2 regions of the Paenibacillus sp. FSL R5-0473 genome follow, and region 1 is predicted to be linked to the other one. Evidence: riboswitches for the same ligand, from Rfam matches in the RefSeq annotation. Region 1 holds a riboswitch; the other holds the start of a gene.
The links. A riboswitch is a leader RNA that binds a small molecule or an ion and turns the genes downstream of it on or off. The one in region 1 is predicted to bind glycine.

Region 1 (16,823 bases):
TTTCTTCGCCAAAATCAACACCTTGTGGATACTGAATGACAGAGATACCTGTGGATAAAATGAAAGCTTTGGATTCCTTTGTACCGTGCGGAATAGCCAAGCCGTTCCCTACATAGGTCGAGACAATCTCTTCCCGTTCAATCATCTTCTCAATGTAATCAGCGGTAATATGTCCCGCATCCTTCAGAATCTGCCCTGCCATACGAATCGCTTCGTATTTGTCCTGAGCCGTCGCATTCATGATGACTTTATCTGTTGTTAACATACTCATAATGGTTGACCTCCAATTTCGGTTTTACTGCGATAAAATCCTACCAGTTCCTGGGACAGGTAATGAATGAGTTCATCCCTGATTCCCTTTTCCAGCAATGTAATCATTTCTTCCTGTAATAACAGTGCGCTGATCTCACTGAGAACCTCCAGGCTTTCCTTGGATAATTCTCTGGGACCAAGCATCAAGAGGACATGGGTAACTCCTGCCGGATCATCCGGCGTACGAAGGAGTGGCTCAGTGAGCTGAAACAAGCTAATGGACGGCCTGTAGATCCCCTCACTGCGTGTATGAAACAGCGCAAGTCTTGTGCCGGGAATCTTCTGACTCCCCACTGCCTCACGTGCCTCCAACCGTTTTGCGACCTCCTCCGGTTCCTTCAACACACCAGATCCATGGAGTACGTTGCACATCGCATACACCGTTTTATAGAATCCGACATCTTGGTTATCCAGCGGATACACCTGAAACTTGCCAATAATTCGGACGATTTCAACTAAGATAGCTTCCATTCCGTCAGGATCCGAGTAACGACTTGTCGTCTGAACCTCTATTTCACGGGGCTTATTATGCTGTCGTTGTAACGTTGTTGTTCGGATAAAATGACGCAGACTTTCGCTCTCTTCTGCTGTGAGCAATGGACTCACTTTGTAATACTGATGCTCATCCATCGGCAGATCAACAGTGGATAACACCAAATCATATTGATCTGTAGGTATACGGGCAGCTTCATACCAGGACACGCTGTCCATGATCCGAATCTCGGGAATCTCCTTGGATAATCGGCTGGAAAGCATGCGTGATGATCCAATTCCGCTTGTACACACGATGATCGCCCTGATCTCCCGTTTCAGTGCACGTAATCTCTCGATGGAAGCGCCAAAATGCATGACCAGGAAACCAATTTCCTCATCCGGAACGTCTGTGCCTGGCCAAGCTTGCCCTACAGATTTTTTGACATCTTCAAAAAGTGAATCATAATCCTTGCGAATCTGCTGCAGTAGCGGATTACGAATTATCTGTTGCCCTTCAATCCGCTCCATGACAGGTTGCATATGACCAAGCAGACCTTCACGAAGCAAACGATCCTCATGAAAGGCGTAATGCGTTCTCGCCTGCATCTGATCAATCAGTGAATGTACCCTATCCAGTAAAATTAAATCGTCTATTGGCAACAGCCGCGAAGAATGAATCCGCTGCTCTGTCTCAACTAATAGTCTGTGAAAATAAGCTTGCTCATCTTGGGAGAATGTCAGCCCCAGCTGGGTCGATAACACACCACACAAGCGGGAAGCCATATAAGGTGGAACCTTCATCTCATCCTGCTCTGCGACTTCATCTCCCTTGTTCTCCAGGGGAGGTATACGGCCAATGCCAAAGCCTTTACGAATACGTACAACCGCTACGGATAATTGAATCAGCAACTTCATGTATTGGCGTTCCGGGATGTTCTCCAGCCATTCGATATCTGGTTGCCATAACGCATTTTCGACCGTAAGTACATCACCATGTCCAATCATATCCAACAATTTTTGGTTTACGATGGAGCCCCCTTGTTCAGGTTGTCTTCCGAACAGGTCGGATTCATCCAAAAATTCGAGAGCAAGTGCAGCTATGGCTGTGCGATGAATCGTCTCACTTCCATTAATCTTGACGCCATATCCACGTCTGCGAACCAGCTTTAGTCCCGCCTGACGAATCCGTGACTCCAGATCGTCCAGATCAGTGGTTACGGTGGATACGGTCACTTTCAGATCCGAAGCCAAGGCGAGTAACTTTACAGGCTCCGGTTCATCCAGCAGGATGCAAAGCATGAAGAGCTTACGCTCTTCTGGCGTAAACTCTACATATTCTTTACCCTCTAGTTGCTGGCGCAATACAGCCAGATCATCGGAACTGGCATCGATTCGGATACCGGTTCCTGATTTTTTTTCCAGCCTCATGCCCAAAGGTTCAAGCCATTGTTCAATCATTTGCAGCTCACGGTGAACCGTTCGGGTACTGACCTTTACTTCAACGGCGATTTCGCCGGCAGTTACTTCATGTGGATGCTCTAGCAGAAACTCCACGATTTCACGTTGTCTTTTGGTAATACTCATATCTCAGCCTCCGGCTCAGGGAAAACAAATGCGTGCAATTACTTTAGACGTTCAACGAGCGCATCGTATTCCGGGCTTTTTAGGAAGTTGTCGATGGATATATGTTCTGCATTCGGTGCAACGGAGCGGGCACGATCGGTCAATACTTGTTGTGTGATCACCACGTCTGCATCCGGCGGGATATCACTGATAGCCGTATTGGTCACCGTTACGTCAATCCCCTCTGCCTTCATCTTCTTGCGTAGAATGGAAGCACCCATGGCACTTGACCCCATGCCTGCATCACAGGAGAAGACAATTTTCTTCACGTCTGTTTTGACGGTAGAAGAAGCCATATCTGCGGCTCTGTCTGCTTCACGTTGATTAGCCGTAATACCAGCGTTTGGCAGGGTTCCTTGACTCTTCATGTCTTTCATCCGACTGGATGCGGACTCCAGATCTTCGTCCTTTTGTTTACCCGTTTTCAGCAACACTGCTGCAACCAGGAAAGAAACGACGGCTGCTACAAGCACCCCTGCGAACATCGGCAGGTATCCACCTTTTGGTGTTAAGAAGAAATACGCGATAATACTACCCGGTGATGGTGCTGAAACAAGTCCTGCTCCGGTGAGCATGAATGTTAATGTACCTGCGACGCCACCCGCAATTGCGGCAAGAATCAGAATCGGTCTCATCAGAATGTAAGGGAAGTAGATCTCATGAATTCCCCCGAAGAAATGAATGATTACGGCACCCGGTGCAGAAGATTTGGCCATTCCGCGTCCGAAGAAACAGTAAGCAAGTAAGATACCAAGTCCCGGACCCGGGTTTGATTCAAGCATGTATAATACGGATTTTCCTAATTCTCTCGCTTGATCTGTTGCAATTGGTGTAAGAATCCCGTGGTTGATTGCATTGTTCAGGAACAATACTTTACCTGGTTCAATGATTAGGTTGACCAGCGGCAGCAAACCAAGATTCATTAAGCCCTGTACACCGGCAGATAATACTTTGCTAATCGCTTCTACAGCAGGCCCGATGCCCAGTAGCGCAAAAATCCCCAAGATCCCGCCAATAATACCGGCTGAGAAGTTGTTAACAAGCATTTCAAATCCGGCTTTAACTTTACCTTCAATGGATTTATCGAACTTTTTGATAATCCATGCTGCCAGTGGTCCGGCAATCATGGCACCGAGGAACATCGGGATATCACTACCCACGATGACCCCGATGGTCATAATGGCACCGACGACACCACCACGCTGACCATGCACCATCGTACCTCCGGTGTAACCAATTAACAGTGGCAGCAAATATTTGATCATCGGATCAACTAGCTGTGCAAGCGTCTCGTTAGGGAACCAGCCTGTTGGAATGAACAGAGCCGTAATTAATCCCCAGGCGATGAACGCTCCCATATTTGGCATGACCATACCACTCAGGAATCGGCCAAAACGCTGAACACCAACCCGTAGCCCACCTTTGGAATTGGACGATTGGTCCAAATTACTCATTGTATTATCCTCCTTGGATCAAGTGATTATGATTTATGAAAGGGGTATCATTTCTCCCCTGCTGTAATCCTAAGCGAGAATGCTCTCCTGTTCAATGAAATGAAAGCGTACTTTCGTCATGAACAATGATGACAACATTAGGTTATGTAATCGTTTTAATTGATGCATAATGGCTGAACCCATTGGTACACAAGACTTTTTTCGCCTATGACTTTTATCATTTCCAGAATCATTTTCTAACCTATAGCTTGGTCCAATCAGGTGATTCACATCCACAATCTGTTACAATCCACATTCAAAACCATTCTTTTAAAGCACAAAAAACCTGTGCAAGCATCCGGCTCACACAGGTCAAAACAATATGAAGCTCATTTCATTTGGTTATAAAATATATGTTAATAAGTACAAGTTCGTTAAAACTATTCTTCCGTATGTTTCCGATACGCGTCTGCATTCATCAATGTAGACAATGCTGCTGTCAGTTCTCCCTCAACACGGATCTCAATCATCCAGCCTTCCTCGTAAGGAGAGCTGTTCACAAGTTCAGGGGAGTCCTGCAACGAATCATTCACTGCAATAATTGAACCTGTGACGGGAGAGAACAAGTCCGACACCGTTTTGACCGATTCGATCGTTCCAATGCTGTCCTCTGCTTTTACATTGGTTTCAAGGTCAGGCAATTCCACAAACACAATGTCACCCAGCTGATGCTGCGCGAACTCGGTAATGCCAATACGTACAGTATCCTCCCCTACGGTTTGCACCCATTCGTGCTCTTCACTGTACAGGAAATCACTTTTCAATTCGCTCATCGATATCCGCCTCGCTTTTCATTAAATGAGTGCATGCGTTCTTTGACCTTAACCTTTTTCCCAGAACATAGCGTATGACATTTTTGAATCAAATGTCAAGATACCTCACAATTTATTTGCTGAACACCTCTAAATCCTGTAACCGGATTACACTCTTTCTTCATATACTGGTGAATATTAGAATAGTAAGCGTACTCTTTATAAATACACGAACAATAACATAAAAACTAAATTAAATATTCGGTTTTAAATCATTATCTATGATATCGTTCTTGACATCGGTAGTGGATTCACGTTTTAATGAGAGGAGTAAATGTGTTTATTGGACTATGTTATACCCGCGGATGAATGTAAAGGGAGAGATTACCCGTGACACCCGATTCGGGATGTACATGAGGTAACGCCGAAGGAGTAAACCACCGATAAGCGGGGGTGAATCTCTCAGGCAAAAGGACTTTTACGGGACGCAACTCTGGAGAGCATCTATTCGCCCTGTGCGGGCGTTATGATCACCCAAGGGGAAACCTGCTGCACAACGTAGCGGGGTAACTCTCAGGTACAAGGGACAGAGCCTTAGAATACAGCGTGCTACTTGGCATGCCGATTCTTTGGCCTGTCCTTTTCCTTTTTCCCAAAAAACGAAAAACAGGATGTAGAACGGCGCTGCCATAGCTGCCCTTACCATACTTATGTGATGAAAATATCTAGCTAAAAATTTAAAAATACCCTGGTTCATTGATCCACGATTGTATATCCGGCCGGCTCACGGCCCATGACGAGGTGATTTGATGTCCGATTTGCTTAGAACACCACTCTTCCCACTATATCAGCAATACGAAGGCGTACGGTGCATTGATTTTGGAGGCTGGGAGCTTCCGGTACAATTTAGCGGAATCCAGAAAGAACATGAAGCGGTACGCGAGCGCGCGGGACTGTTCGATGTATCCCATATGGGCGAATTCACGGTACAGGGTGAGCAGGCTGAAGTTTTTTTGCAACAAATGATGACTAATGATGTGACCACGCTAGTTCCCGGTCAAGCCCAGTACACCCTGATGTGTTATCCAGATGGCGGTGTGGTGGATGATCTGCTCGTGTATAAGCTGGAAGATCAGCATTATATGCTTGTGGTTAACGCCTCCAACATCGACAAGGATTGGGCGTGGCTGCAAGAGCACTTGATCCCCGGCGTAAGTATGACCAACGATTCGGAGCAAACGGCGCTGCTCGCCTTGCAAGGTCCACTGGCTGTAGATATTATCGGGAAAGTTACAGATACGGATGTAAGCTCGATTGAACCGTTTCGTTTTGTGCAGGATGCTGAAGTATGTGGAGTAAAATTACTGTTGTCCCGTACCGGATATACCGGTGAAGATGGCTTTGAACTATATGTTCCTGCGGACCAGGCTGCTGTGGTCTGGAATGGATTAATGCAAGCCGGTGAAGGTCACGGACTTGTACCGACAGGCCTCGGTGCTCGGGATACACTGCGCTTTGAAGCAAAGCTCCCTCTGTATGGACAGGAATTGTCGGCAACTATCTCTCCGCTTGAAGCTGGCGTTGGCATGTTTGTGAAGCTGAATGCCGGACCTTTTATCGGACACGAAGCCTTGTTACAGCAAAAAACTGACGGGCCCGCCCGCAAACTGGTCGGCATCGAAGTGTTGGAGCGCGGTATTCCCCGCCCCCACTATCCGATTTACGCCGAAGGCGTACAGATTGGTGAAGTGACAACAGGCACGCAATCACCTACATTGAAGCGTAATCTGGGGCTTGCCCTCATCGACAGCAAATACGCTGCGCTGGGAACCCCGCTTGAGATTGAGATCCGCGGCAAGAAACTAAAAGCCGAGGTCGTGAAGACCCCTTTTCATAAACGGACACGTACGTCGAAGACACCTACTCAAGGAGCTGATCAAGCATGAGCAAGCACCGTTACATTCCCATGACTGAACAAGATCAGAGCGCCATGCTCGCAACCATCGGTGTGGATACGCTGGAAGATCTGTTTCAGGACATTCCAAAAGAGATTCGTTATCAGGGCGAGCTACCTGTATCCTCCAAACTCGATGAATATGCGCTGACACGTCACATGTCCAAACAAGCCGGCGCCAACGCCAATTTCGAAACACACGCCAGCTTCCTCGGCGCAGGCATATACGATCATCATGTTCCTTCCGTCATCAATCATGTCATTTCCCGTTCCGAGTTCTACACTGCCTACACACCTTATCAGCCTGAGATCAGCCAAGGTGAACTACAGGCCATTTTCGAATTTCAATCCTACATCTGTGAATTAACCGGTATGGCTGTAGCCAATGCCAGTATGTATGACGGCGCAACAGCTTTTGCGGAAGCCGGTAATTTGGCCGCAGCGGCAACTCGTCGCAAACAGCTCATCGTATCCCGTACCGTTCATCCGGAAGCCCGTCAGGTATTGCAGGCGTATGCGCACGGACTCCGTCTGGAGATTGTCGAGATTGGTTATAAGGATGGCGTCACTGATTGGGATGCCCTGCAAGCCGCCATATCGGACGATACCGCTGCTGTCATGATCCAGAGTCCGAACTTTTTTGGTGCTGTGGAAAATGTGAAGCAGGCTGCCGACCTCGTGCATGCGCACAAGGGCCTGCTCGTTGTAAGTGCAAACCCGCTATCGCTGGGTCTGCTGGAAGCCCCAGGCAAGCTGGGTGCCGACATCGTTGTAGGTGATGCGCAACCCCTTGGCATCGCCGCTTCACTCGGCGGCCCGACATGCGGATATTTCGCCGTGTCCCAGCCTCATATGCGCCGAATTCCTGGCCGAATTGTAGGCCAGACCACGGATCGCAACGGCAAACGTGGTTTTGTACTCACACTGCAAGCACGTGAACAGCATATCCGCCGCGAAAAGGCGACATCCAACATCTGTTCCAACCAAGCTTTGCTTGCACTCAGCGCATCTGTGTATATGTCCATCATGGGTAAACAGGGTATGATCGATGTCGCGGATCTGAATTTGCAAAAGGGTCATTACACCCTGAATACATTAACTGCAATTCCTGGAGTTAGCCTTACTTTTAATGCACCAACATTTAATGAATTTGTGATTAAGCTTCCTGAAGGAACAGACGTGGATGCTCTTCAGTTGAAACTGCTGGATGCAGGCTTTATTGGTGGCTATGAACTTGGACGTGATTATCCTGAGCTTGCCGGACATATGCTGATTGCTGTTACCGAACGACGCAGTAAGGAAGAGATTGACGAATTCGCACGAGCATTGGAGGGATCGCTGTGACTCAGGAAACGACGACGACAACGACAACATCGGTACAAGGACAATCGGAAACAGGTACCCCTGTCTCCACTTCGGTTCAACCTGAGAAGGATACAACATTTAGTGCACAGACCTTATCTCCTGCTTCGGAACAATCATTGATTTTTGAACTCAGCAGCCCTGGACGTGTCGCTTATTCCTTGCCACAATGTGACGTTCCTCGCCAGGCTGCCGATACGTTGATTCCCCGGGAAATGCTCCGTTCGGAAGCAGCGGCACTGCCGGAAGTGTTTGAGGTAGATGTTATTCGACACTATACCGCGCTATCCCGTCGCAACTTCGGCGTAGATAACGGATTCTATCCACTGGGCTCTTGTACGATGAAATACAATCCAAAGATCAATGAGGATGTTGCTCGTTATAATGGATTCGCCAAAATCCATCCGTACCAGCATGAATCCAGCATTCAAGGTGCACTAGAACTGTTATATACGTTGCAAAACGACCTTGCAGGTCTGACAGGTATGGACGCTGTGACCTTGCAACCAGCAGCTGGTGCCCATGGAGAATGGACTGGACTTATGATGATTCGTGCCTACCACGAAGGTCGTGGCGAACAACGTACCAAAGTCATCGTGCCCGATTCTTCGCATGGTACCAACCCGGCAAGTGCAACCGTTGCAGGATTTGAAACTGTGACGATTCCATCCCGCGCAGACGGACTGGTCGATCTGGACGCACTCCGTGCAGCCGTTGGCTCCGATACAGCAGCATTGATGCTGACAAACCCGAATACACTTGGTTTGTTCGAGAAAGACATTCAGGAGATTGCATCCATCGTACACCAGGCTGGTGGCTTGTTGTATTACGACGGAGCCAACTCCAATGCCATTATGGGCATTACCCGTCCAGGTGATATGGGCTTTGACGTGGTGCATCTGAACTTGCACAAAACGATGAGTACGCCTCATGGCGGTGGTGGACCAGGTGCCGGACCAGTTGGTGTGAAGAATCGCCTGGTTCCGTTCCTGCCTAAGCCCATGGTTATCAAAAATGATGACGGTATGTATGCATTCGATCGTGAAGGCGATCAATCCATTGGTCGGGTGAAAGCCTACTACGGCAACTTCGGTATTCTGGTACGTGCCTATGCCTACATTCGCACCTATGGACCGGAAGGGTTACGCCGAGTCTCTGAATGCGCGGTACTGAATGCTAATTATATGATGGCCCGTCTCGCACCTTACTACGAGATTCCGTATCCAGGCGTATGTAAACATGAATTTGTCATGTCTGGTCGGGGTTTGAAGCAATACGGTGTGCGCACACTTGATGTTGCCAAACGATTGCTTGATTTTGGATATCACCCGCCTACGGTGTACTTCCCGCTCAACGTGGAGGAATGCATCATGATCGAGCCGACAGAAACCGAAAGTAAAGAAACGTTGGATGGGTTCATTGATACGATGATACGGATTGCCAAAGAAGCGGAAGAGACACCAGAATTGGTACTCAACGCACCTTACGGAACACCGGTCACTCGTCTGGATGAAACCACCGCCGCTCGCAAACCTGTACTGAACTGCGCTTGCAGTTAATCAAATCATTGTTATCACGAAAGCTCTTGCTGATGTTCCAATCAGCAAGAGCTTTTTGTGTTGCCTTCCCTTTTACTGATGTCAATCTTACAGCTCACCATCATCCTGTTAGAGTATTTCTCAACGTTTATAACAAAAAAAGCCGATATCCACAATGAATCGCGGATACCGGCAAAATCGCTACATCAATGCAGCTCATTATCGGAAAAAGAAAAAACCTCAAATCCGGAGGAAACCCCGGCAAAATTACGCTTGAATGCTTTGAACCAATTCAACGACTTGTTCAGCCGTTTGCATATCCAGAGCTTTAGCAGCCAGTTCCTGCATATCCGCACGGGACAGCTTGGTGATCTGACTACGAGCTGGCAGAATGGAGGTTGCGCTCATGCTGAACTCATCCAATCCAAGACCAAGCAGCAATGGAATTGCTGTTTCGTCTCCTGCCATCTCACCACACATGCCAACCCATTTGCCTTCACGATGCGCTGCATCGATAACCATTTTAACCAAACGCAAAATGGCTGGGTTGTAAGGTTGATACAGGTAAGCCACTCGTTCGTTCATGCGGTCAGCAGCCATCGTGTATTGAATCAGATCGTTCGTTCCGATACTGAAGAAATCCACTTCTTTGGCAAATTGATCCGCCAGAACTGCAGTCGAAGGAATTTCGACCATGATTCCGAGTTGAATGCTGTCAGAAACAGCAATACCTTCAGCAACCAGCTTCTCTTTCTCTTCGAGCAAGACAGCTTTTGCTTCACGGAATTCACCGAGTGTTGCGATCATTGGGAACATGACACGCAGGTTTCCATGTACGCTTGCACGCAGCAATGCACGCAATTGTGTACGGAAGATATCCAGACGGTCCAAACACAGACGAACTGCGCGGAAGCCGAGGAATGGATTCATTTCTTTTGGCAGATCCAGGTATGGAAGCTCTTTGTCTCCACCGATGTCGAGTGTACGAACAACGACAGGTTTGCCTTCCATTTTTTCCAGTACCGCTTTGTAAGCATTATACTGAATGTCTTCGGAAGGAAGCTTGTCTCTGCCCATGTACAAGAACTCGGTACGGTACAGGCCTACAGCCTCGCCGCCGTTTTCCAGAACACCCGTTACATCATTTGGTGTACCGATATTGGCTGCAAGTTCAACATGAACGTTGTCCACCGTTACCGTTGGCTCATCACGAAGTTTTCTCCACTCTGCACGTTGTGCATCATACTGTTCCTGTTTGGCGCGGTATTCAGCAATAACTTCATCAGTAGGGTTAACCAGTACGTGACCATCCAGACCGTCAACAATGATCATATCGCCTTGTTTCGCTTGAGCCAAAATGTCCTTGGTTCCAACAACAGCTGGAATTTCAAGAGAGCGAGCCATAATCGCCGAGTGAGAAGTACGTCCACCAATGTTGGTTGCAAAACCTTTAACAAATTGGCGGTTCAATTGAGCCGTGTCGGAAGGTGTTAGATCCTCCGCAAGCACGATTACTTCTTCATTGATCTCAGCCGGACTCATGAATTCGATACCAAGCAAGTGATTTAGCACACGTTTGGTAACGTCACGCATATCTGCTGCACGTTCTTGCAGGTATGCACTCTTCATGTTCTCAAACATGGAGATAAATTGCGATGCCGTTTCGTTCAAAGCAAATTCTGCATTGATCATGTCATCCGCAATTCTAGCTTTAACCGGATCAATCAGTTCCGGGTCATTCAGAATGAGCAAATGCGAAGCAAAAATCTCAGCTTTTTTCTCGCCAAGCTCTTGTAAAGTACGCTCTTTGATCGCCTCAAGCTCAGCCTGGGATTTACCCAGAGCTGAGTCGAGTTTCGCGATCTCTGCGTCAACGTCGTTGATTTGGCGTTTTTCTACAGAGTAGTCAGGATGCTCCAAGATAAACGCCTTGGCGATAGCAATACCCGCCGAAGCCGCGATCCCGGAGACATTAAGCATTAATTTCGCCCAACCCTTCGTTAACCATAACGTCAGTCAAAGCTTGAAGAGCTTCAGCTTCGCCTTCGCCTTCAACGATGATGTTGATGGTGTCGCCTTGTTCCAATCCGAGGGAAAGAACACCCAGGATGGATTTCAAAGTTACTTTTTTACCGTTAGCTTCTGCAAAGGATTCTGCACCTTTGAATTTGTTTGCTGTATTAACCAGGGCTGTCGCCGGACGTGCGTGGATACCATCTTCGTCTGTAATTCTGAATGTTTGTTGCATTACAATCATCTCACTTTCAGTAGTTTGGTTTAGGCATTGCATATATTTACACTTGCTTGCCATCGTCGTAACACTTCTTATTTTATCTCAATGATTGGCTGTTCGCCAACTTTCAGCACTCCACTCTTCTTCAGAGTTACTGTGGAGCCCTCTGGCAGGTTAGTGAAAATAACTGGTGAAATGATCGAAGGAGCATTTGCTTTGACATACTCCAGATCCACTTCCATAATCGGCTGACCTGCCGATACCAGATCACCTTCCTGTACCAGTACGTTAAAGCCTTGACCTTTCAGCTTCACCGTATTAACACCTATATGAACAAGCACTTCCTTACCACCATCGGACATGATGCCCACGGCATGTTTGCTTGGAAATACATTAAACACTTTACCATACACAGGAGAAGTTATCGTACCATCATGTGGCAAAATTGCGAATCCATCACCTGTCATTTTCTCAGCAAAGACTGGATCAGGTACGTTTGTAATGTCCAGCAATTCACCATTAACTGGCATGACGATATCCTCAGCAACGATGCGCTCGCCCTGCTCACCTTGTGCCTTCTCCTCTTCAGGAGTTGGTTTGGCAGCTGCTGGCGTTGGTGCTGGTGTTCGACCTGCAATAATATCCTGCATTTGAGATTTGATCGTGTCGGAACGTGTTCCGAAGATGGCTTGAACATTATTACCCACTTCAAGTACACCAGATGCACCCAATTGTTTCAAACGATCTTTTTTCACATTGGATTTCTCATTAACTTCAATCCGCAAACGAGTAATACAAGCGTCCAGATGTTTGATATTCTCTTTGCCACCAAAAGCTTCGAGAATGTTATGTGGCAGGTCATCCGTTGAACCAGAGCCTCCGCCAGATTCTGTTTCAGGCGTTGCATCCTCTCGTCCTGGTGTTTTGAGATTGAATTTGCGAATGATAAACCGGAAACCGAAGTAATAGATCACCGCAAGAATCAATCCGACAATAATAACGTCCCACCATGGTGTACGGTTCGGAATAATCCCGAAGATCAGGAAGTCAATGAACCCACCGGAGAAGGTCATACCGATCTTGACACCCAGAATTTGCATGGTCATGAAAGACAAACCTGCAAAGATACAGTGTACTGCAAACAGGATTGGTGCTACAAACAGGAACGAGAATTCAAGTGGTTCTGTGATACCTGTCAGGAACGAGGTCAGCGCAGCTGAACCCATGATCCCTGCAACATACTTTTTGTGTTCCGGTCTTGCTTCATGGTACATCGCAAGTGCCGCTGCTGGCAAACCGAACATCATGAACGGGAATTTACCAACTTGGAATGTTCCCGCTGTGAGGTTCACACCATCACGCAATTGATTGAAGAAGATTTGCTGGTCACCACGGATGACATCTCCAGCTTTGTTCACATACTCACCAAACTCAAACCAGAATGGGGAGTAGAAAATGTGGTGAAGACCAAACGGAATTAATGACCGTTCTACAACTCCGAAGATGAATGCCGACAATGTCGGGCTTGTATCTACCATGAAGTGAGATACAGTATTCAATCCATTTTGAATCGGCGGCCAGATAATCACCAGAAGCAACCCGATTAAGAGGGAAACAACCGAAGTGATAATCGGTACAAATCGTTTACCTGCAAAGAAACCGAGGTAAGACGGCAGTTCGATTTTGAAAAATCGATTGTAACACAGCGCGGCGGCAATACCTATGATTATACCTCCGAACACGCCTGTACTTAATGTTGGGATGCCCAAGATGCTGGCATAACCCGGTACTTCACCGATCATGGCCGGAGTAACCCCTACTGCGGTACCCAGTGTGACGTTCATGACCAGATAACCGATGATCGCTGCCAGACCTGCAACCCCTTCGCCACCAGCCAATCCGACGGCTACACCGACGGCGAACAGCAATGCCAGATTATCGAATACGATCTGACCTGCGTTCATCATAATTGTTGCGATCGAGTTCACCCAAGGGGTGTCGAGCGCCGTTACATATTGCAAGAAATCTGGATTAACCAACATGTTACCGATTCCGAGCAGCAAACCTGCCGCAGGTAGAATGGCTACAGGCAACATGAGAGCTTTACCTACTCTTTGCAATACACCAAAAAGCTTTTTGAACATCGCGTCGTTTCTCCCTTTCGTCTAATTTATATGTTGTGATGCAAGCAAGGGAACACAAAAAAAGGCATGAATTAATAAAGTAAACTGTGCCAACCTTGGGGTATAGCATACCCTGTACAAGGAAAGAACAATCACACTTTAATTAACTCATGCCTGATCGAGTCAGTAACACGTCGCTTATGTTTATTCAGTTGCTTGATTACGGAAACCATTGTAGCACCAGTTCTAATCTATTGCAAGCCTTTACACCAAAAAAATAAATTCCGCATTCCATCACTGGAATGATCTCACTTATTCTCTTCTTCCTTCCGCTGATTCAGCCTTTGCAGATGAATGGTCAGATAACCTACCTCTGCAGGATAAACCGGCAGTTTCAGTCTTTTCTCCATTACTTTGGTCAGTTTCCATGCAAGCGAGTACATTTCGGGATACTCTAACTTAAGTAGGGAATCCAACTTATGAAGCTCTTCCACTTTGTCTCCACGGCGAACACGCTCAAGGGCAAAACGAAGATGCGTCAGCAAACGAGAGTAATCCAGCGATTCCGTTTCAAACGAATAATCGAGTTGATCAGACACCAGGTTCACCAAATCAGTGATCAATTGTGAATGCTCACGTACCTGGGATATATTTTGATTGGTCATTGCGCTATAGATATGGAGGGCAACAAAACCAATCTCATCCATCCCCAGATCTACACCCATTTTCTCTTTGATCAGACGAACAGCGTATTCTCCCATTCGATATTCTTCAGGATAAATCTCGCGGGTTTCATATAAAAATGGATTTTGTATGATAATGCCCTGCTCCTTGCGTTTTAACGCGAAAGAAATGTGATCGGTTAATGCAATATGGATATGTTCATTCAGAGGAACGTCCGTACGCTCTGCAATATACGTAATAACTTCGTTAATAATCTCGATCAGTGCTTCATCCACCTGTGGAAGAAGCTGTTTGTACTGCTCTTGCTCCTGCTGGTTTTTCAAAATGAACATTTTCTCCACAGCCATCAATGGAATGTGATCACTCGGTTTTCGGTTAAAGCCAATGCCTTTACCAATAACAACGACTTCCCCGTGTTCTGGATGCTGTGCAATGATTACATTATTATTTAGCGCTTTATCTACATGCAAGCTGCTCATTGTTTGCACCTCTTTTTCACACCATCTTAGGTGTGATTAAGTCACACCCTGTTACGAACGAAAAGACACCCGGAGCGGGCAAACCGCGCCGGACGTCTCGCTTAAAAAGTAACAAAAATTCGCCTTAAGGTCAATAGAGCAACCATGCAAGAATCGAAGTGCTTCTTACTCGTCAACTCCAGCTCTTTCCACAATCTTGTCGATTATAGAAGGAGTTGTAACAGCCTCGCTCTGTTGAATGGCAACTGGCGCAGGTGTTTTAGACTTCGTAAGGCCTTTAATCAGCTGCTCTACATCGATGCCGGATACACTTTTGAGCATCTCTGGAGCGGTCGCCATAAGTTCAGTAACATAGTTACTCACTCGTGCCGCACCTTCACCTTTACCTGTATCTACCACCGTCAGTTTATCAATGGATGCAATTGGCTCTGCAATTTTACCAGCCAGTTCAGGCAGCATTTTGACAATGATATCGAGTACAGCTGCTTCGCCAAACTTCTGGAACGCTTCGGCCAGTTTTTCTTTTGCTTCTGCTTCTGCAAGACCACGCAAACGAATAACTTCTGCATCTGCTGTACCTTTGGCAAGTTCCGCATCCGCCATGGCCTGACCTTCAAGTCGCTTCTGCTCAGCTGTTGCTTTGGCATGTGTTTCGATGGAATACTGTACTGCATCGGCTTCACGCATTCTTTTGGCTTTATCCGCTTCGGCAGCCTGCTCTACCGCATAACGATCCGCTTCTGCCTTTTTCTTCACTTCGGCATCGTATTGTTTCTCACGTACGACGATTTCTTTTTCTTGGAGATCGATCTCACGTTCTTTACGAACGAGTTCAACCTTCATTTCTTCTTCCACCACGGTCTGTCTCGCACGAGCTTCATGGATATGGTACGCCTGGTCGGCTTCCGCTTTGGCTGTATCCTGATCCCGCTTAAACGTGGCTACTTTCAGTTCTTTCTCTTTGGCTGCCTCAGCGATATTGGTATCACGCAGCAACTCTGCTTTTTGACCCTGCTCTTCCGCATTGGCCTTCTGAATACGTGCATCACGCATCGCTTCCGCTTCAGCTATCTCGGCATCACGCTTCACAGCAGCAATTCTCGGTTTACCGAGAGCATCCAAGTAGCCCTGTTTATCACGAACATCCTTGATGGTAAATGAAACAATTTGAAGGCCCATTTTCTTCAGATCTCTAGCTGCTACACCTTGAACCTCTTGCGCAAACCTATCCCGGTTCCGATATACTTCTTCCACCGTCATTGTACCGAGGATGGCCCGCAAATGCCCCTCCAGTACCTCCTGTGCTTCGCTTCTCAGCGCTTCTACAGGTTTACCGATGAATTGCTCAGCTGCCGTAGCAACGTCTTCTACAGCGCCTCCAACCTTGATAATAGCTACACCGTCAGCAATAACCGGAACCCCTTGCTCCGTGTACACTTCAGGTGTGGAGACATCCAGCTTGTGGGACAATAAGGAGATAAACTCGGATTGCTGGAATATCGGTAGGATAAATGCACCGCCACCACGAACAATCTTAATTTTCCGTCCAGAATCATCATCGGAGATATTTTTGCTACCCAGGAATGATCCCGTAACGATCATCGCCTCATCCGGTCCAACCGTTTTGTATCTCGCCCAGAAAGCCAATCCCAAAATCAGAATGACACCGACCACAACTATCGGAATCAACAAAACATCCCAATCTAAATTTTCCATTCCACATCTCTCCCCTTATTCATTCATGATGAGTGCTTAAACTACTTAGGTGATAAGAATACTTTATAAATCTTTAAGTA
Region 2 (16,823 bases), 4.8 Mb from region 1:
CGCATGTTCCAACATCCTTGCTCGAATCAGCTTCAACATTAACAAGTGTAATTACACTCAGCATGGGTAACACCACGATGGGTTCTGTTCATAACAATGCACTGTGGAGTATGGCGCTTGTCCTGTTGGTGATGACATTTGTCTTCGTCATTCTGGTTCGCCTGCTTGAAAGGAGAAACCGGGTATGAAAATGAAGGCAAAGACGGTAGATAAAATTGCAACATCCGTTATCGTTGTACTAGCCCTGTTCATTGTTATTCTATTGCTCGGTCTGCTTGGCTTCATCATGTATAGAGGCATTGGGCATATTAGCTGGAACTTCCTGACAAGCGCACCACAGTTGCTTAAGGGTGGCGGCGGGATCGGTCCACAGCTCTTCAACTCCGTATTCTTGCTTGTCCTGACTTTGATTGTTACCATTCCACTCGGATGGGGCGGCGGGATTTACATGGCGGAATACGCCAAACCAGGCAAGATTACCAGCTTCATTCGTCTGGTCGTTGAAGTATTGTCATCATTCCCATCCATCGTTATTGGTTTGTTTGGTCTCTTGCTGCTAGTAAATCAATTTGGTCTTGGTTTCTCCCTAATCTCGGGTGCCTTGGCTCTGGCGATCTTTAACTTGCCACTGATGGTACGGACTACGGAGCAGGCCTTCCGTGCCGTTCCGAAGGAACAGAAAGAAGCAGGTCTGGCGCTTGGACTGTCCAAGTGGAAGATTATCACTTCCATTCTACTGCCTGTGGCATTGCCGAGCTTGATTACGGGTACGATCCTGGCATCGGGCCGGATCTTTGGTGAAGCAGCAGCGCTGATGTTCACCGCAGGTATGAGTAGTCCACCATTGGACTTTACAGATTGGAATCCGACGAGTCCAAGATCACCGCTTAATCCTTTCCGTCCGGCAGAGACACTTGCTGTCCATATCTGGAAAGTGAATAGTGAAGGTATTGGGCCAGATTCCAAAGAAGTGGCAGCAGGGGCATCCGCCGTGCTTGTCATTCTCGTGCTGGCGTTCAATCTAAGTGCACGCTGGATCGGTCGGGTTGTATTCCGCCGCATGACAGCTTCGAAATAAGGAGGAACCAACATGGCCATACCTTTTGGTACGGAACAGTTAAGCATATATTATGGACATTTCCAGGCGGTCAAGCAGATTAGCCTGACGTTTCCTGAAGCAAGCGTAACGGCTCTTATTGGACCGTCTGGTTGCGGTAAATCCACGTTCCTCCGGTCGCTGAACCGAATGAACGACGAGATTGCCGGTTCCCGTACAGAGGGACATATCTGGATGGACGGTAACGACCTGAATGAGCCTGGAACCGATGTAATCAAGCTTCGCCAGAAGATTGGCATGGTGTGGCAGAAGCCAAATCCTTTTCATAAGTCCATCTACAACAATATCGCGTTTGGCCCCCGCTACCGCGGTACGAAGAGTAAGAAGGCACTGGATGAAATTGTGGAAAAAAGCTTGCGCCGTGCTGCGCTCTGGGACGAAGTAAAAGACAGACTGCATGAGTCAGCTCTGTCTCTCTCTGGGGGACAACAGCAGCGCCTGTGTATCGCTCGCGCTTTGTCTGTTGAACCACAGATTCTGCTGCTCGATGAGCCGGCATCTGCACTTGACCCGGTATCTACGGGTAAAGTTGAAGAGTTGATTACCGAGCTCAAGAAGGAGCTACGGATTGTTATTGTTACCCATAACATGCAGCAGGCGGCACGAATCTCGGATTACACAGCTTATTTCTATCTGGGAAGCATGATTGAGCACGGGGATACAGAGCATATTTTCACGAACCCGGACAATCGTCTGACGCAAGAATACATTATGGGTCGTTTTGGTTAATTGGATCATGGAGTGTAACATAGAGCAATAGACAGAGAGATAGAGAAATAATAGAGACAAAAGAAAGCACAGTGCCTGGACGGTTGTTCGGGGGTTGTGCTTTTTTAATTTATAATTTTAGTGGGATTTTCTGTATGCGGGATAAACATTATGCTACGATATTTAGTGTGAAGAGAACGTTTACATGACTTCGAAGGAGATGTTGATAATCACTACGGATCAGATGTCTTACGACCATATGGCAGCTCAGATTATACAGAACTACACTATTGAGAAACCTGTCGTTTCATATATTCGTCATAATGAGAATCTGACGTATCATGTCGTTGATGAAGCAAGTGGGCAGAAGTATCTGCTACGTATCCATCAAGCCGCATATGCAAGTATGACCGGCATTCAGCATACGCTTCCTGCGCTGGAGGCAGAGATGAACCTGCTTCATGAGTTAAACGCAACGACAGCATTGCGCATGCAGCATCCGGTACGGAATGTATCGGGAGACTGGGCCACGGTATGGAAAAGTGAAGCGGGTAAAGAAATCTGCTGTACAGTACTGGAGTGGATTGAGGGAAGGGACATCCAGCAGGGAGAACGCCTGACAACAGAGCAGATCTATGATCTGGGGGCACAACTGCAGATGCTTCATCAATATGGGCGTGAGCAGAATCAGACAGATCGAACAAAGGTGCGGCCGGCATATGGCAATAGCCATGAGAACTTGGTCATGCTAGGGCAGCTAGAGGAAGGTGTCCGACTGGGGATTTTTACAACGGAAGACTTTGATCTGCTTCGTGAGACGTTTGAGAACATTAATGAGCAGTTAGAAACATACCCGCAACACGCAGGGACATGGGGGATCATTCATGGGGATATTACTCGCAACAATCTGCTGATAACGGAGCAGGGAATTTCCATGATTGATTTTTGTCTACACGGTTATGGTTATTATCTTTTTGATGCCGGAGGGGCAGCACTTATGTTCAATCGGGAGGAACGTGACATATTTTTATCCGGTTATACCCAACAGATCGCACCACTGACGGATCGTGATATCCGGTTAATGGAAGGGTTTATGTTGATCTTTACACTGGGTTATTATGCCTTTCAGATGGCGAATGAGTCGAGGCACGAATGGATGAAAGATCGCATGCCGAAGCTATGCAGCAAGTATTGTAGACCCTATGTACAAAATGAGCGTATTTTCTATGAGTTGTGACGACATCTACTTGTTTGTTACATATACATAAAGGATGATCATGACCCGGCGAAGGCTGGCAGAGGAGGCATCCATGTATGGCTGTTTTATCAACAGGCCCCATTGAAAATAATGTTGTTGCGGGAAATGGGCGTCCTACCCAGAGAATTACGATAAGGCTGGATAATAGGAATACAATTAGTATTTATACAGTTCTTGTTCAAGGATATTATTTGGTAGGCGTACGTACATTATATATCGAAGAGTTTTTCAATGTTTTGCCTAATCAGGTAATAACCAAGGATTTTTATGCGGATTTGGACGGGTTTGAATTTGTTTTTACAACGGATGATGCTACTGTGGAGGATGTGCAGATTTCGGTCTGGGGGAAAAACCAGAATGGAGAACTGGTCACCGCTCATCGTCTCGTATCTGAGGAATTACTGGGGGCATACAGCGGTGGTATTTCAGGTGTAACTGGAGCCACCGGTGTTACAGGTGCAACAGGCGTGACAGGAACGACCGGAGATACTGGATCTACAGGTGCAACGGGAATAACTGGAGTGACTGGGGCAACTGGTACGACAGGTGTACCGGGAACGACTGGAGATACTGGAGTAACAGGCGCAACGGGGGTAACAGGGGCGACTGGAGGTACTGGAGATACGGGAGCGATAGGACTGACGGGAACGACCGGAGTCACTGGTGTTACAGGTGCAACGGGAGTAACAGGAACGACAGGAGCCACTGGTGTTACAGGTGCGACAGGGACGACCGGAGTTACTGGAAATACAGGTGCGACAGGTGCGACAGGTGTAACAGGGGTGACCGGAGTCACTGGTGTTACAGGTGCAACAGGCGTAACAGGGACGACTGGAGGTACTGGAGATACGGGAGCGACAGGACTGACGGGAACGACCGGAGTCACTGGTGTTACAGGTGCAACGGGAGTAACAGGGGTGACCGGAGTCACTGGTGTTACAGGTGCAACGGGAGTAACAGGGGTGACCGGAGTCACTGGTGTTACAGGTGCAACGGGAGTAACAGGAACGACAGGAGCCACTGGTGTTACAGGTGCGACAGGGACGACCGGAGTTACTGGAAATACAGGTGCAACAGGTGCGACAGGTGCGACAGGTGTAACAGGGGTGACCGGAGTCACTGGTGTTACAGGTGCAACCGGAGTAACAGGAACGACCGGAGTTACTGGAGATACGGGAGTGACAGGACTGACGGGAACGACCGGAGTCACTGGTGTTACAGGTGCAACAGGCGTAACAGGAACAACAGGAGGTACTGGTGTTACAGGCGCGACAGGCGTAACGGGTGCGACCGGAGTTACAGGTGCAACAGGCGTTACAGGGACGACTGGAGTTACTGGAGATACGGGAGCGACAGGACAGACGGGGACGACGGGAGTCACTGGTGTTACAGGCACGACTGGAGGTACCGGGGTTACAGGTGCAACAGGCGTAACAGGGGCGACTGGAGATACTGGTGTTACAGGTGCAACCGGATTGACGGGAGCAACAGGAGTCACTGGTATAACAGGTGCGACAGGACAGACGGGGACGACCGGAGTCACTGGAGATACGGGAGCGACAGGACAGACGGGGACGACGGGAGTCACTGGTGTTACAGGTGCGACAGGTGTAACCGGAACGACTGGAGATACTGGGGTTACAGGTGCAACAGGCATGACAGGAACGACGGGAGTCACTGGTGTTACAGGTGCGACAAGCGTAACGGGGACGACCGGAGGTACTGGGGTTACAGGTGCGACAGGCGTAACAGGGACGACCGGAGGTACTGGGGTTACAGGTGCGACAGGCGTAACGGGGACGACCGGAGGTACTGGGGTTACAGGTGCGACAGGCGTAACAGGAACGACTGGAGTCACTGGTGTCACAGGTGTCACAGGTGCAACAGGAGTATCGGGAGCGACTGGAGTTACTGGAGATACGGGAGTGACAGGACTGACGGGAACGACAGGGGTCACCGGTGTTACAGGTACAACCGGATTGACAGGAACAACAGGAGGTACTGGTGTTACAGGCGCGACAGGCGTAACGGGTGCGACCGGATTTACTGGAGATACGGGGGTGACAGGACAGACGGGTACGACCGGAGTCACTGGTGTTACAGGCGTAACAGGGGCAACTGGAGGTACCGGGGTTACAGGTGCTACAGGCGTAACGGGAACGACGGGAGTCACTGGAACAACCGGGACGGCCGGAGTAACGGGAGCAACGGGAGCGACCGGAGTCACTGGGGCTACAGGTGCGACAGGCGTGACCGGAACAACCGGGACGGCCGGAGTAACGGGAGCAACGGGAACGACCGGAGTCACTGGAGCAACTGGTGCGACAGGCGTAACAGGGACAACCGGGACGGCCGGAGTAACGGGAGCAACGGGAGCGACCGGAGTCACTGGGGCTACAGGTGCGACAGGCGTGACGGGAACAACCGGTACGGCTGGTGTAACGGGAGCAACGGGAGCGACCGGATTCACTGGGGCTACAGGTGCGACAGGCGTGACGGGAACAACCGGTACGGCTGGTGTAACGGGAGCAACGGGAGCGACCGGATTCACTGGCGCAACAGGAGCTACTGGATCGACAGCAGCTTCTGCCCCTGCGGATTCTTCCTTGTTTGCTGATAGCCAGACCACGGCGTTGGGTCTTTCATTAGTAGCTGAAACGACGATTCAGACACTTAATGTACCTGTAGTGGCAGGTCAACGCGTGAAAATCGATAATAGTACACAAGTAGCAATAGTTGTAGGGTCTAACTGGAGTATTGCGTATAACATTAATCTGAGACGTAACGGAGTGTTAATTAATCAATTGCAACTCTCACGAACCGGTAATGCTTCGGGAACGTTGAGGTTTCTTTCCTCCAACACTTACGTGGATACATCCCCGACTACAACGACTAATGCATACACGATAAGTATCCAATTTACGACAACTAGCAACGTCACGAGTGCCTCAGCGGAAGTGAGAAATCTGAATGCTATTCGTTTCAGTTAAAATAGACATCGAACTTATGATAATTACACGTTACTTTTGTTGACATATATGATGTTGTACATTACTCTATGGGTATACTTGATCAAAAATTTAGAAATATACCAATTCGAATCGAATTAAGATAATACAGCGGATGATAACGAGCGGGAGAGACCTGGATTAGCCGAGCACAATGGCTAGTGCTCAGGCACCGAAGGAGCAAGCTGCTGCGCACCCGGCGCAGTGGTTAATCTCTCAGGTAAATGTACCATCGTTGGACGCAACTCTGGAGAGTGCGCGAACTGCGCCACCCAAGGGGTATATGATCAGTCAGCCCGGTGAACTTGTCTGTAATCGCAGGCAGTGCACCCTTGTCGTGAGACACTGCTGATCGTGAAACTCTCAGGTATCGAGGACAGAGAGAGGGCCTAAGGCCTTCTTCTGTCCTTTTTTGATGTCATCATATCCAAAAAAAGGGACATTGTAGATGAAACTCCTGGATCGAAATGACGAATACATTTTACAAATATGAATCATGATTAATAATGGAGGGTTACAAGTGCGATTTAAAGATGTTTTCTCAATTATTGGTCCATCGATGACGGGGCCTTCAAGTTCACATACAGCTGGAGCGGCAAGGTTAGGGAGAATTGCTCGACAGTGGCTAGGATGTACGCCAGATCGTGCCCGGCTGACGCTGTACGGTTCATTTGCAGATACGTATCAGGGGCACGGAACAGATCTGGCACTGATCGGTGGTCTGCTGGATTATGTCACAGACGATCCGCGTATCCCGGATGCAGAGCAATACGCAGAGGAAGCGGGCATGGAGGTTGAGTTTTATACAAGTGGCCTACCTGCTCCTCATCCAAATACGGTCAAAATTGAGTTGTGGCATGGAGAACGTGCCTGCTCCTTAATCGGTGCATCCATTGGTGGTGGAAGCGTATCGGTGCATTCGATGAATGATTTTCGTGTTCAGATTAGTGGTGAGTTTCCAACACTCGTTCTGCGACATGCAGACAAAGCAGGGGTGCTTGCATCGGTAACGTCCACGATCAGTTCATCCGGGGTTAACATCGGGTACATGCAGGTGGACCGGAAAGCCCGTGATGGCGAAGCGCTTACCGCGATGGAAATGGATGGTGTGCCTAATCCTGATATGCTCAAGCGTCTAAGGGAACTCGATCATGTGCTGGACATTCGTGTCATTGATTTGAAGAGAGGAGTTGATTCGGATGCGGTTTAAACATTTGCACGAACTGAATACGATCTGTACAGCGGAATCCAAAACCATTGCTCAGCTGATGATCGAGGAGCAAGTTCAGGAGACCAATACACCGGAAGCGGATGTTGTGAAGCAGATGTCTGAATATTATCAGGTGATGAAGGAAGCGGTACGCAAAGGGTTAACGGAAGATACAACATCACGCAGTGGATTAACAGGTGGAGACGGCAAAAAAATGGCCGAGTACATTCGCAAGGGTGAGACTTGCTCAGGAGATGCTTCCGCACTTGCCATGGCGTATGCCCTGTGTGTATCTGAAGTGAATGCCTCCATGGGTCGGATCGTGGCTACACCAACAGCCGGTTCCTGCGGCATCATCCCGGGTGTGTTTATCAGTTCACAGGAGCGATTTGGCTGGACGGACGAACATTTGGTGAACGGGTTGTTCTGTGCGGGAGCAATTGGTTATGTTATCGCGAACAATTCATTTATCTCCGGAGCCGAGGGTGGCTGTCAGGCGGAAGTGGGTTCCGCTATCGGCATGGCTGCGGGTGCCATGGTTGAACTGCGTGGAGGTACACCGGAACAGGTCGTTCATGCCGTTGGTTTGGCGTTAAAAAATACACTGGGCCTTATCTGCGATCCGGTCGCAGGCCTTGTTGAAATCCCATGCATCGTCCGTAATGGACTGGGTGCAGTTACGGCGCTGGCTGCGGCTGACATGGCCCTGGCCGGAGTGCGTAGTGCCATTCCGTCAGACGAAGTCATCGATGTCATGCTGGAAGTAGGCAGTGCGATGCCGAGCCGTCACCGGGAGACAGCCCAAGGTGGACTGGCCCAGACACCTACCGGCCGCAAAATGATGCAGAAGTTGGCTAAACCAAAGGCAAAGCGTGCCGAGCCTGAGGCTGAGTCCCCTGCTGAAAATGACGTACAAACTAAGGCATAAATCGGATTGATATGAAAAGCCGGTACAAATCTTCCTGGTGAAGAGATGTATCGGCTTTTTTTGTCTTTTTCCAACGAAGAAAAACAAAAAAACATTGACGATTTATATATCGATTAGATATATTAACAACTGTCATATATCAATACGATATATAAAAGAGCGAAACAAAACTAAAGGAGATGGATAGAATGAAAGGTATTTTCCAGACGAGTCTACTGTTTTTGAAAAACGGAGCCACCATTGTAGGTTTAATTACGGCTGTGCTGTTTCAGGTTTTTTTTAACATCATCTGGCTTAGCGGATACGACCAGGTTAACGAAAGAATGACTCAATTGGCTGTCACCATCGTGAATGAAGATGGGGTAGCGGCTGAACCAGTGGCTAAGTCTTTGGCGGCAGGTCTGAATTTCGAGATCAAACCATCTGAATCGATGCAAGAAGCACGACAGATGTTAACGGATCGGAATGTGTACATGATTATTGAGATTCCATCAGGTTTCATGCAACAGGCAGAAGACTTGTCAAAACCGATGACAGTGAAGTATGTGATGAACGAATCAAACGTGGCTACCGTGAAAAGTGTGATGCAGAACGTAGCCGCACAAGTTACAGCGACGTTGAACCGTGAAGTACAAGAGAATGGCATTCGCGGAGTGCTGAATCAGTCCGGTATGACTGCTGATCAGTCCGATGCGCTGGCGCTTGGGTTGTCTTCACGCGTGGAGGCAGAAGTGGAGCGACTGAATCCTGTTGATAATTTTTCTTTTTCCATGGTACCGATGTTGATTGTAACGGCTACGTTTACTGGAGCGATGTTGCTTGGCATGAATCTGCAGAAAGTATCTGGTGAACTGAGTAACAGGGCAGGGAAATGGGAGCGTTTCTGGGCGCGCAACATCGTTAATGTTGGTGCTGCATTTATTGTCTCGCTCGTTGGGTCGGGGATGATGCACGTTATGGGGGTATCGTCAGCAGCCGGTTGGTTCATGTTATGGCTGTTCCAGTTGCTGGTCACCATATCTTTTATACTCATGGCTCAGTTGAGCTTGTTGTTGCTTGGCAATGCTGGGGCTTGGTTAAACAGTGCGCTGTTGCCTCTGCTGATGCTGTCCTCGGGATCAACGATTCCGCGAGATGTAATGCCTGACTTCTACCAAGGGATCGGTCATTATCCGCCAGCGACTTATGCCGTAGAAGGGATGATGAACCTTGTGCTCGGAGGAAACGGAATTGGCCGGGATGCGATGTTGCTCGCCGTAATCGGTGGTGTAACACTGACTCTGGGTGCGCTTTGCATCTGGATCAGACGCTCCGGCCCGGTACGTTCTGAAGCTCGTAGGGAGGACCAGCCTGCTGCTGTGCCTGTTGCTCTGAAAGCAACCGTTTCGTCATCTGATCATTGAACAAGGGGTACTGATTGTGATACGTTAAGGGGAATGGAAAGGAGCGGTACACCGATGAACACGCAGCATGTCATCCTCGGAATACTGCACAATCAGCCAAGTTCCGGATACGAGATCAAGCAGTACTTTGAACAATATTTTTCATTTTTCTTTGATGCCAGTTTCGGCACCATATATCCTACACTTGCGAAGATGGAAAAGTCAGGATTGCTGACTAAGGAATCGGTGAAGCAGGAAGGGAAACCTGATAAGAACGTGTATTCATTGACCCCTGAAGGAGCAGCGCAATTTCACGCCTATTTAATGAGTCCTTTGGAAGCTGAGGTATTTCGTTCTGATTTTCTGATGCGGTTGTATTTCGGAGAGTTGGCGGATGAAGATACCGTAACGGGTTGGATATCCAGCCAGTTGAAGCGAAAGGAAATGTTATACGCTGAACTTCAGCGCCAGATGGAGGAATTCGGCGAACGTATTTCGCCTGCACAGCGTCTGTGTCTGCAAGTGGGGCTTGTACAATATGAGGCCACCATCCAGTTGCTCAAGGAACAGCTGGTTCGGCCAGAGTAATCCATGGCCATAATGAATAACGTCAAAATCAAATAGGTGCTCCACAGATCAGGAACAGATCTGGGAGCGCCTATTTCGTTTGATATGCCGATGAACTGAACAGACTCCAGTCTTGCATATGAGCAAGTATAGCTTGGTGTTTATATGAGACTAGTGCTCAGTACAGCATATCCATACGCGGGCAATTCAATGGCGAGTACGCCATCTTCCTTGGCCGTACGATGGTTTCCGCCGAATAACTCGGTCCATTCCTCGTCACCGGCCTCCAGCTCGACAATAGCCGTCTCTTCTGATCGATTGAACAGAACCAGAATGCGTTCCTCCTCATTTTGTCGCTCAAATACCAGTTGGCTGCCATCGGGACGAGCCTGCAGGAAACGAACGGTGCCTTCTGCACGCAGGGCAGGATGAGCATGACGTAGGGAGATCAGTTTCTGATAAAAGTCGAACAGCTCTCGGTCCTGCTTCGCTTCATCCCATTCCATGCATTTACGGCAGCCCGGATCATGTTCGCCGTCCATGCCAATCTCGTCTCCGTAATAGATGCACGGAGCACCCATATAACTGAACTGGAATAACGCAGCCAGCTTCATCTTGCGCTGGTCGCCTTCACACAGTGTGAGCAGCCGCGTGGTATCGTGGCTGTCCAGCAAGTTGAACGCCACTTCGCTGGCCTGAAGCGGATAACGGGATAACTGTCGCCCGATGGAGTTTGCGAACTGTTCGGCGTGCATCGTATTTTTCACAAAGAAAGCATTCACGGCATCGGTAAACGGATAGTTCATGGACGCATCGAACTGGTCGCCTTGCAGCCAGGAAGAAGACTCGTTCCATACTTCGCCCAGAATGTAGGCATCCGGATTAGCTGCTTTGACTACACGGCGGAAATCACGCCAGAATGCATCGTCCACTTCGTCTGCCACATCCAGCCGCCATCCGTCCGCACCCACTTCCTTGATCCAGTACTCGGCAACCTCCAGCAGATAGGCCTTAACCTCAGCATTCTCCGTATTCAGCTTTGGCATATGCGCTTCGAATCCGAAGGTCTCATACGTAGGAATGCCGTCCTTCACGTCCAGCGGGTATTCATGTACATGGAACCAGTCCTTGTATTTGGATTGTTCTCCGTTCTTCTGCACATCCACAAACGGCGCAAATGTCTTCCCGGAATGGTTGAACACAGCATCCAGAAGTACGCGAATTCCACGTTCATGGCACAGCTCGACCAGTCGTTTCACGGTATTTGCGTCACCAAAGTGCCGGTCTACCCGCAGGTAGTCTTCGGTATCGTATTTGTGATTGGTGGTGGCTTCAAAGATGGGGGTGAAGTAGATCGCATTAATGCCAAGATCGCTGATGTAATCCAGATGGTCGATCACGCCCTGAAGGTCACCGCCGAAGAAATTGAAAGGTGTCGGCTCACCACCCCACGGCTCTACCTTTTCCGGACTAATATCCGGGTTGCCGTTGGCGAATCGTTCAGGGAAAATCTGATAGAACACCGCATCCTTAACCCACGCAGGGGGTGTGAATACAGCTTGGGCATGAATATAAGGGAACTGGAACATACGACCCGGATCGTCCGGTTCTTTTTCCTGGAAGTCCGTCTCGGTCATCCAGATCTGTTCGTCTCCGTTTTTGAGCAGAAAAGAGTATTTCAGTCGGTGGTAGGGAGGTTTCACCTCACCCTCGTAGTAATCGAACATGGAGTCAGAGGTAAACTTGGTTAAGGGAACCAGCGCTTTGGTTGCATCCCACGCATATTTATCCCCGGTCAGGGCATGTACCTCGGTCATATCATTCTTTTTGGTACGCAGGCGCAGATGGATTGTATCTTGGTCATAGGCATAGGCCCAGTTTCGTTTCGGTTGATGATAAATAGCTTCCAGCAACATAATGATTTCCTCCCGTCAGGTGTAGCACTGATATGTACTTGGTAGACTTGATTAATATGACATTCCCCACGTTAATGGATAAGCTATAATTAGCATGTATGGTAACGTAAAGGACTTCAACATTTGCTCAACAAGACATGAATCCATATGATATAGACAGCTTTTATCATGATGATGCTCAGATATATCATTAACCCATTGGGGGCAGAAAGGAAACGAATATTCGGATGAAAACCAAACTGTTATATATTGAAGATGATACGGAAATTGCGACTTGGGTCAGAGCCGATCTGGAGGAGCGCGGTTATGAGGTGGTATGGCTCGGCAGTGGTGAAGGTGCAGCGGAGGCTGCTGTCGGTTGTTCACTCATTATTCTTGATGTCATGCTGCCTGGGCTGGATGGATTTACGGTGGGCCAGCGACTGAAAAAAGAACATCCCGCCGTGCCCATTGTCATGCTCTCGGCCAGAACGTCCATTGACGATAAGTTGCACGGTCTTGATTTTGCCGATGACTATGTGACCAAACCATTTCACCCCGATGAACTGGCTGCCCGGATTGAAGTACAACTGCGTAAGGCAGGAACAGCGGTCTCATCGGATACAGCCCTGAAGCTGGATCATCTCTCCATCTATGAGAAGGACAACCGGATCGTCAATGAGGAGACGGGAGATGAGATTATTTTATCGGGAAAACAGTTCCACATCTTCGCCTACCTGCTACGACATATGGGCATGATTCGAACCAAAGAGCAGATCTTTGAAGCCGTCTGGAACGAGCCCTATCTGGATGGGGACAAAACTTTAATGGTACATATTCGACATCTACGCGAAAAGCTGGAGCTTGATCCGGCCAATCCAGTAGTTATTCAGACAGTCCGTGGTGTGGGATATCGTGTGAAGAAGCCATGATTCGGTGGTTCAGAGAACGGAAGATCATGAAGGGAGAACGAAGCATGGAGCAAAAGCAATCCGGGCGGCGCAAGCTTCGCTTTGGGCGGTCCTTGATGTCCAGATACATCATTCTGATCTTGGCGGCTGTATTATTTGTGCCCGTTGTGCTTCCGATCATATCCGTTATATATATTGTTGTAGTGAATAACACGGACACGAATATGAACCGTGCCGCTCCTTACGGTGATGTTACTAAGATCAGTAACCTCTGGTCACATGAAGCGAAGAACTTGGATGGTGCTTCGGATGAAGAGATTAAGGCCCGGTTGGAGCAATTACATGACTCGTATCCCAAATCTTCCATGTATCGTGTGAATGTGAGTGGTGAGACCCTCTTTATTCTTGGTGGTGAAGATGTAACGCTTCTGAAATCCACGTCGCCGGATGGCAGGACAGATACGACATTGAGATGGTCACTGGATTCCGGGCAAACGACAGAGACTTATATTCCAGCCTTATGGAATGTAAACAATACGGTGCAATTCATGAAAGTAGCTTCCTTTCGCGATCCACTGACCGTAGTTGCATATATTGGCGGAGCTGAGCAGGACAAAGGACAGGGATTCATGATCATTGAAGTGCCGCGGTCACTTCTGCAAATGAATCAGAGTAACTGGCCGATGGAACTCTTGTATCTTGGTATCGTAATGACCCTTATCTTTCTGATCTTCATCGTTATGTCGATTCTCTTCTTCGCACGCATTCGCAAACGACTTATTCGGTTGCAGACGGCCATGATGACCACAGGCAAGGAAGGCCTCCCGCTTCCGGTAGATATCCGCCGGTCAGACGAGATTGGTCAACTAGAGGAAGCCTTCAATCAGATGGTGCATCAACTGTCCGACAGCCGCCACCGTGAACGCGAGGAAGAACAATTGCGCAAACGTCTCATTGCGGGGCTTTCCCACGATCTGCGTACCCCGCTAACGGTGATTCGTGGACATATGCATGCTTTGCACAAGGAAGAGCTGAGCGAGCAAGGTGACCGTTCATTACATCGCATGGAAGCAAAGATGGAGGACCTCGGCGGGCTCATTGACAACATGTTATCCTACAATTTGCTCACGAGTGGGAAATATACACTGAAGCTGGAAGAGAAAGATATACTGCGGATCGTCAGGGAAACGGCGGCCGCCTGGTACCCAGTCTGGGAGAAGGAGCAATTTGAGATTGATATTGACCTCCCGGAGGAACCGCTGATCTGGCATATGGATGAACAGGGCATGCGTCGTATTCTTGATAATTTGTTCCAAAACGTGATCCGTCATGCCGACAGCGGGAAATATATTGGTATATCAACTCAGGAGATTCAGGGTGAGACGGCCATCGTTATTCAGGATCGGGGTCCGGGAATGCAACCGAATGCCGACACAAAAGGCACAGGTCTGGGTTTGTCCATTGTAGACCTGTTGATCCGTGAGATGGGTCTGCGCAAGAGGGTAGACAGTTCCGATACGGGTGTCCAGACATATATCTACAGTGGTAAGGGGAAACAGGGAAACAACAAACCGCTGAAATAGCTTTTTTAAACTAAACTTAAACTAGAGACTACTTTGGCTTTAACCTTGGAAGGTTACGATAGTTCTGAGGTGATCATACAGTGAGTGAAAATATTATTCAAACGGCTAATCTATGGAAAACATACCGGGACCGTGCAGCGGTCCGTGAACTTGATCTGCATATTAAAAAGGGAGATATCTACGGCTTCCTCGGTCCCAATGGCGCCGGCAAAACAACAACGATTCGCATGCTTCTCGGCTTGATTAAACCAACCAAAGGTGTGATCCGTGTCTTCGACAAGGATATCCGCAAGGATCGCATGGATATTTTGCGCCGTGTGGGTTCCTTGGTCGAATACCCATCCTATTACGGCCATCTGAACGCAGTAGAGAATCTGGAAACTTTGCGCCGCATCATCAATGTACCAAAATCAAGAATTGCTGAAGTGCTGTCCATTGTAGATCTGACCAAGGATGCCAAACGTTCAGTGAAGGGGTATTCCCTTGGGATGAAGCAACGTCTGGGTATTGCCAGCGCTTTGCTGGGTGAACCGGAGCTGCTGATTCTGGACGAACCAACGAATGGGCTTGATCCTGCCGGTATTCAGGAGATTCGGGAACTGATCAAACGCATGCCTCTGGAACATGGCATTACCGTTCTGGTTTCCAGCCACTTGCTGAGTGAAGTCGAACAGATGGCAAGTCGTGTTGGTATTATCCGTGAAGGCAAGATGGTGCTTCAGGATACTATCGCAAGTCTGCATAGTCAGACGGGTAGCTCTATCCGGTTAACGGTTTCCGAGCCGGAAGAGGCTATGAAGCTGGCGAGAGAACAGGGACAATTTGGTCAGCAACAAGGTGCTGCGTTAACGTTCCCTTATATGGATAACAGTTCAGTGGCACTGCTTGTGCGCCGATTAATTGAACAGGATCATGATGTGTATCGTGTAGAGGAACAGCGTCAGTCGCTGGAAGATCTGTTCATGCGGGTCATTGGCGAGGGGGCTTCCATATGACCGGGCGTGCATTATCGTCAGACTGGCTCAAGATTCGGGGGAAAGGGATCTGGTTTCTTGTCTTTCTGGCCCCTCTTGGATTGACAGCAATGCAGGCGCTTAATTTTGGCTTACGGCTAGACTATCTGAAAGAGCAATATGCAGATAACCTGTGGGGCGGATTGCTCGGCAATGTGGTTGTCTTTGTGCCCTTGTCTCTGATGCTGGGAGCAACCATTCTCAGCTCCATGATCGCCAATGTTGAGCATGAACAGGGATCGTGGAAACAGTTGCTCGCGATGCCCATTTCCAGACCAGCCGTGTATTTAGCCAAGTTCCTGCTTGCTTGTATGCTGCTGGTGATCTCCTGCCTGCTGTTAACCGCAGGAATTGTAGGTCTGGGTCTGATCCTCGGATTCCATGCCAGCGAAATACCTTGGACACATGCGATCAAGCTGGGGCTATTGCCTTTGGCTGGTGCACTTCCGGTGTTGTCACTGGAGTTGTGGCTCACGATGGTTAACAAGAATCAGGCGCTTCCCGTCACCCTGGGCATCGTTCTCGCGATAACGGGTATGTTCTCACTCAGTATCTCACCGATCTTTCCGCTCGCATGGGCACAGATGGCCTGGAATGGGCCTAATCCATACCTGTATGCAGGCATGGGGGCAGGTCTAGGGTTATTAATCCTGTTGCTGGGTATGATGCATTTTAGCCGGAAGGATGTGGCCTGATATGAGCTTTGCGACAACGTACTTCCGAATCTTGTCCGCTGAACGATTGAAAATGAGCAAATCGCCCATATGGCTCCTGATTCTGCTGAGTCCACTCATTGCGCTGCTCATCGGACTGTTGTCCACGCCATCGGGCAATTGGCAGGTATTGATGACCACGATGGTTTTCCTGCACGGATTGTTATTGTTACCGATGCTGACTGGCGTGTTTACGTCCTTTGTCTGCCGTTTTGAACATGCAGGTGGAGGGTGGAAGCAGATGCTGGTTTTGCCGCTCACACGTTCAGGTGTATATGCAGGTAAACTGACGATTGTACTCATGCTTCTGGCGGGTACGCAAGCATTGTTGCTGTTGTCCATTCTGCTGGCAGGCATGATTCATGGCATTACGATGCCAGTACCTTGGGGATTCTTGGTAGGCAAACTGCTGCTTGGGTTGCTGGCCTGTGTACCCTTGGCTGCCCTGCAGATGTTCGTTTCATTAGTGTGGAGCAGCTTCGCCGCACCGCTCGCACTGAATTTTGCACTGACCATACCGAATATTCTCA

Region 2: another riboswitch for glycine. It lies ahead of sdaAB (L-serine ammonia-lyase, iron-sulfur-dependent subunit beta); the one in region 1 lies ahead of gcvT (glycine cleavage system aminomethyltransferase GcvT).

The regions. Positions count from the first base shown of each region.
Region 1 covers NZ_JBBORL010000001.1:605,650-622,472, reverse strand. Annotated here, with positions in the region: gene MKY28_RS02865 (PTS sugar transporter subunit IIA) at 1-271, opposite strand, end outside; gene MKY28_RS02860 (BglG family transcription antiterminator) at 268-2,370, opposite strand; gene MKY28_RS02855 (PTS mannitol transporter subunit IICB) at 2,409-3,863, opposite strand; gene gcvH (glycine cleavage system protein GcvH) at 4,283-4,675, opposite strand; glycine riboswitch at 5,020-5,142, shown strand; glycine riboswitch at 5,146-5,246, shown strand; gene gcvT (glycine cleavage system aminomethyltransferase GcvT) at 5,464-6,600, shown strand; gene gcvPA (aminomethyl-transferring glycine dehydrogenase subunit GcvPA) at 6,597-7,952, shown strand; gene gcvPB (aminomethyl-transferring glycine dehydrogenase subunit GcvPB) at 8,090-9,529, shown strand; gene ptsP (phosphoenolpyruvate--protein phosphotransferase) at 9,776-11,488, opposite strand; gene MKY28_RS02825 (HPr family phosphocarrier protein) at 11,481-11,756, opposite strand; gene ptsG (glucose-specific PTS transporter subunit IIBC) at 11,834-13,885, opposite strand; gene glcT (glucose PTS transporter transcription antiterminator GlcT) at 14,173-15,027, opposite strand; gene MKY28_RS02810 (flotillin family protein) at 15,193-16,743, opposite strand; gene MKY28_RS02805 (protease) at 16,807-16,823, opposite strand, start outside.
Region 2 covers NZ_JBBORL010000001.1:5,375,196-5,392,018, reverse strand. Annotated here, with positions in the region: gene pstC (phosphate ABC transporter permease subunit PstC) at 1-188, shown strand, start outside; gene pstA (phosphate ABC transporter permease PstA) at 191-1,078, shown strand; gene pstB (phosphate ABC transporter ATP-binding protein PstB) at 1,091-1,846, shown strand; gene MKY28_RS23590 (phosphotransferase enzyme family protein) at 2,031-3,062, shown strand; gene MKY28_RS23585 (hypothetical protein) at 3,140-6,073, shown strand; glycine riboswitch at 6,208-6,332, shown strand; glycine riboswitch at 6,337-6,473, shown strand; gene sdaAB (L-serine ammonia-lyase, iron-sulfur-dependent subunit beta) at 6,612-7,301, shown strand; gene sdaAA (L-serine ammonia-lyase, iron-sulfur-dependent, subunit alpha) at 7,291-8,229, shown strand; gene MKY28_RS23570 (YhgE/Pip domain-containing protein) at 8,418-9,632, shown strand; gene MKY28_RS23565 (helix-turn-helix transcriptional regulator) at 9,687-10,199, shown strand; gene MKY28_RS23560 (alpha-glycosidase) at 10,340-12,094, opposite strand; gene MKY28_RS23555 (response regulator transcription factor) at 12,322-13,005, shown strand; gene MKY28_RS23550 (HAMP domain-containing sensor histidine kinase) at 13,032-14,567, shown strand; gene MKY28_RS23545 (ABC transporter ATP-binding protein) at 14,648-15,562, shown strand; gene MKY28_RS23540 (ABC transporter permease) at 15,559-16,275, shown strand; gene MKY28_RS23535 (ABC transporter permease) at 16,277-16,823, shown strand, end outside.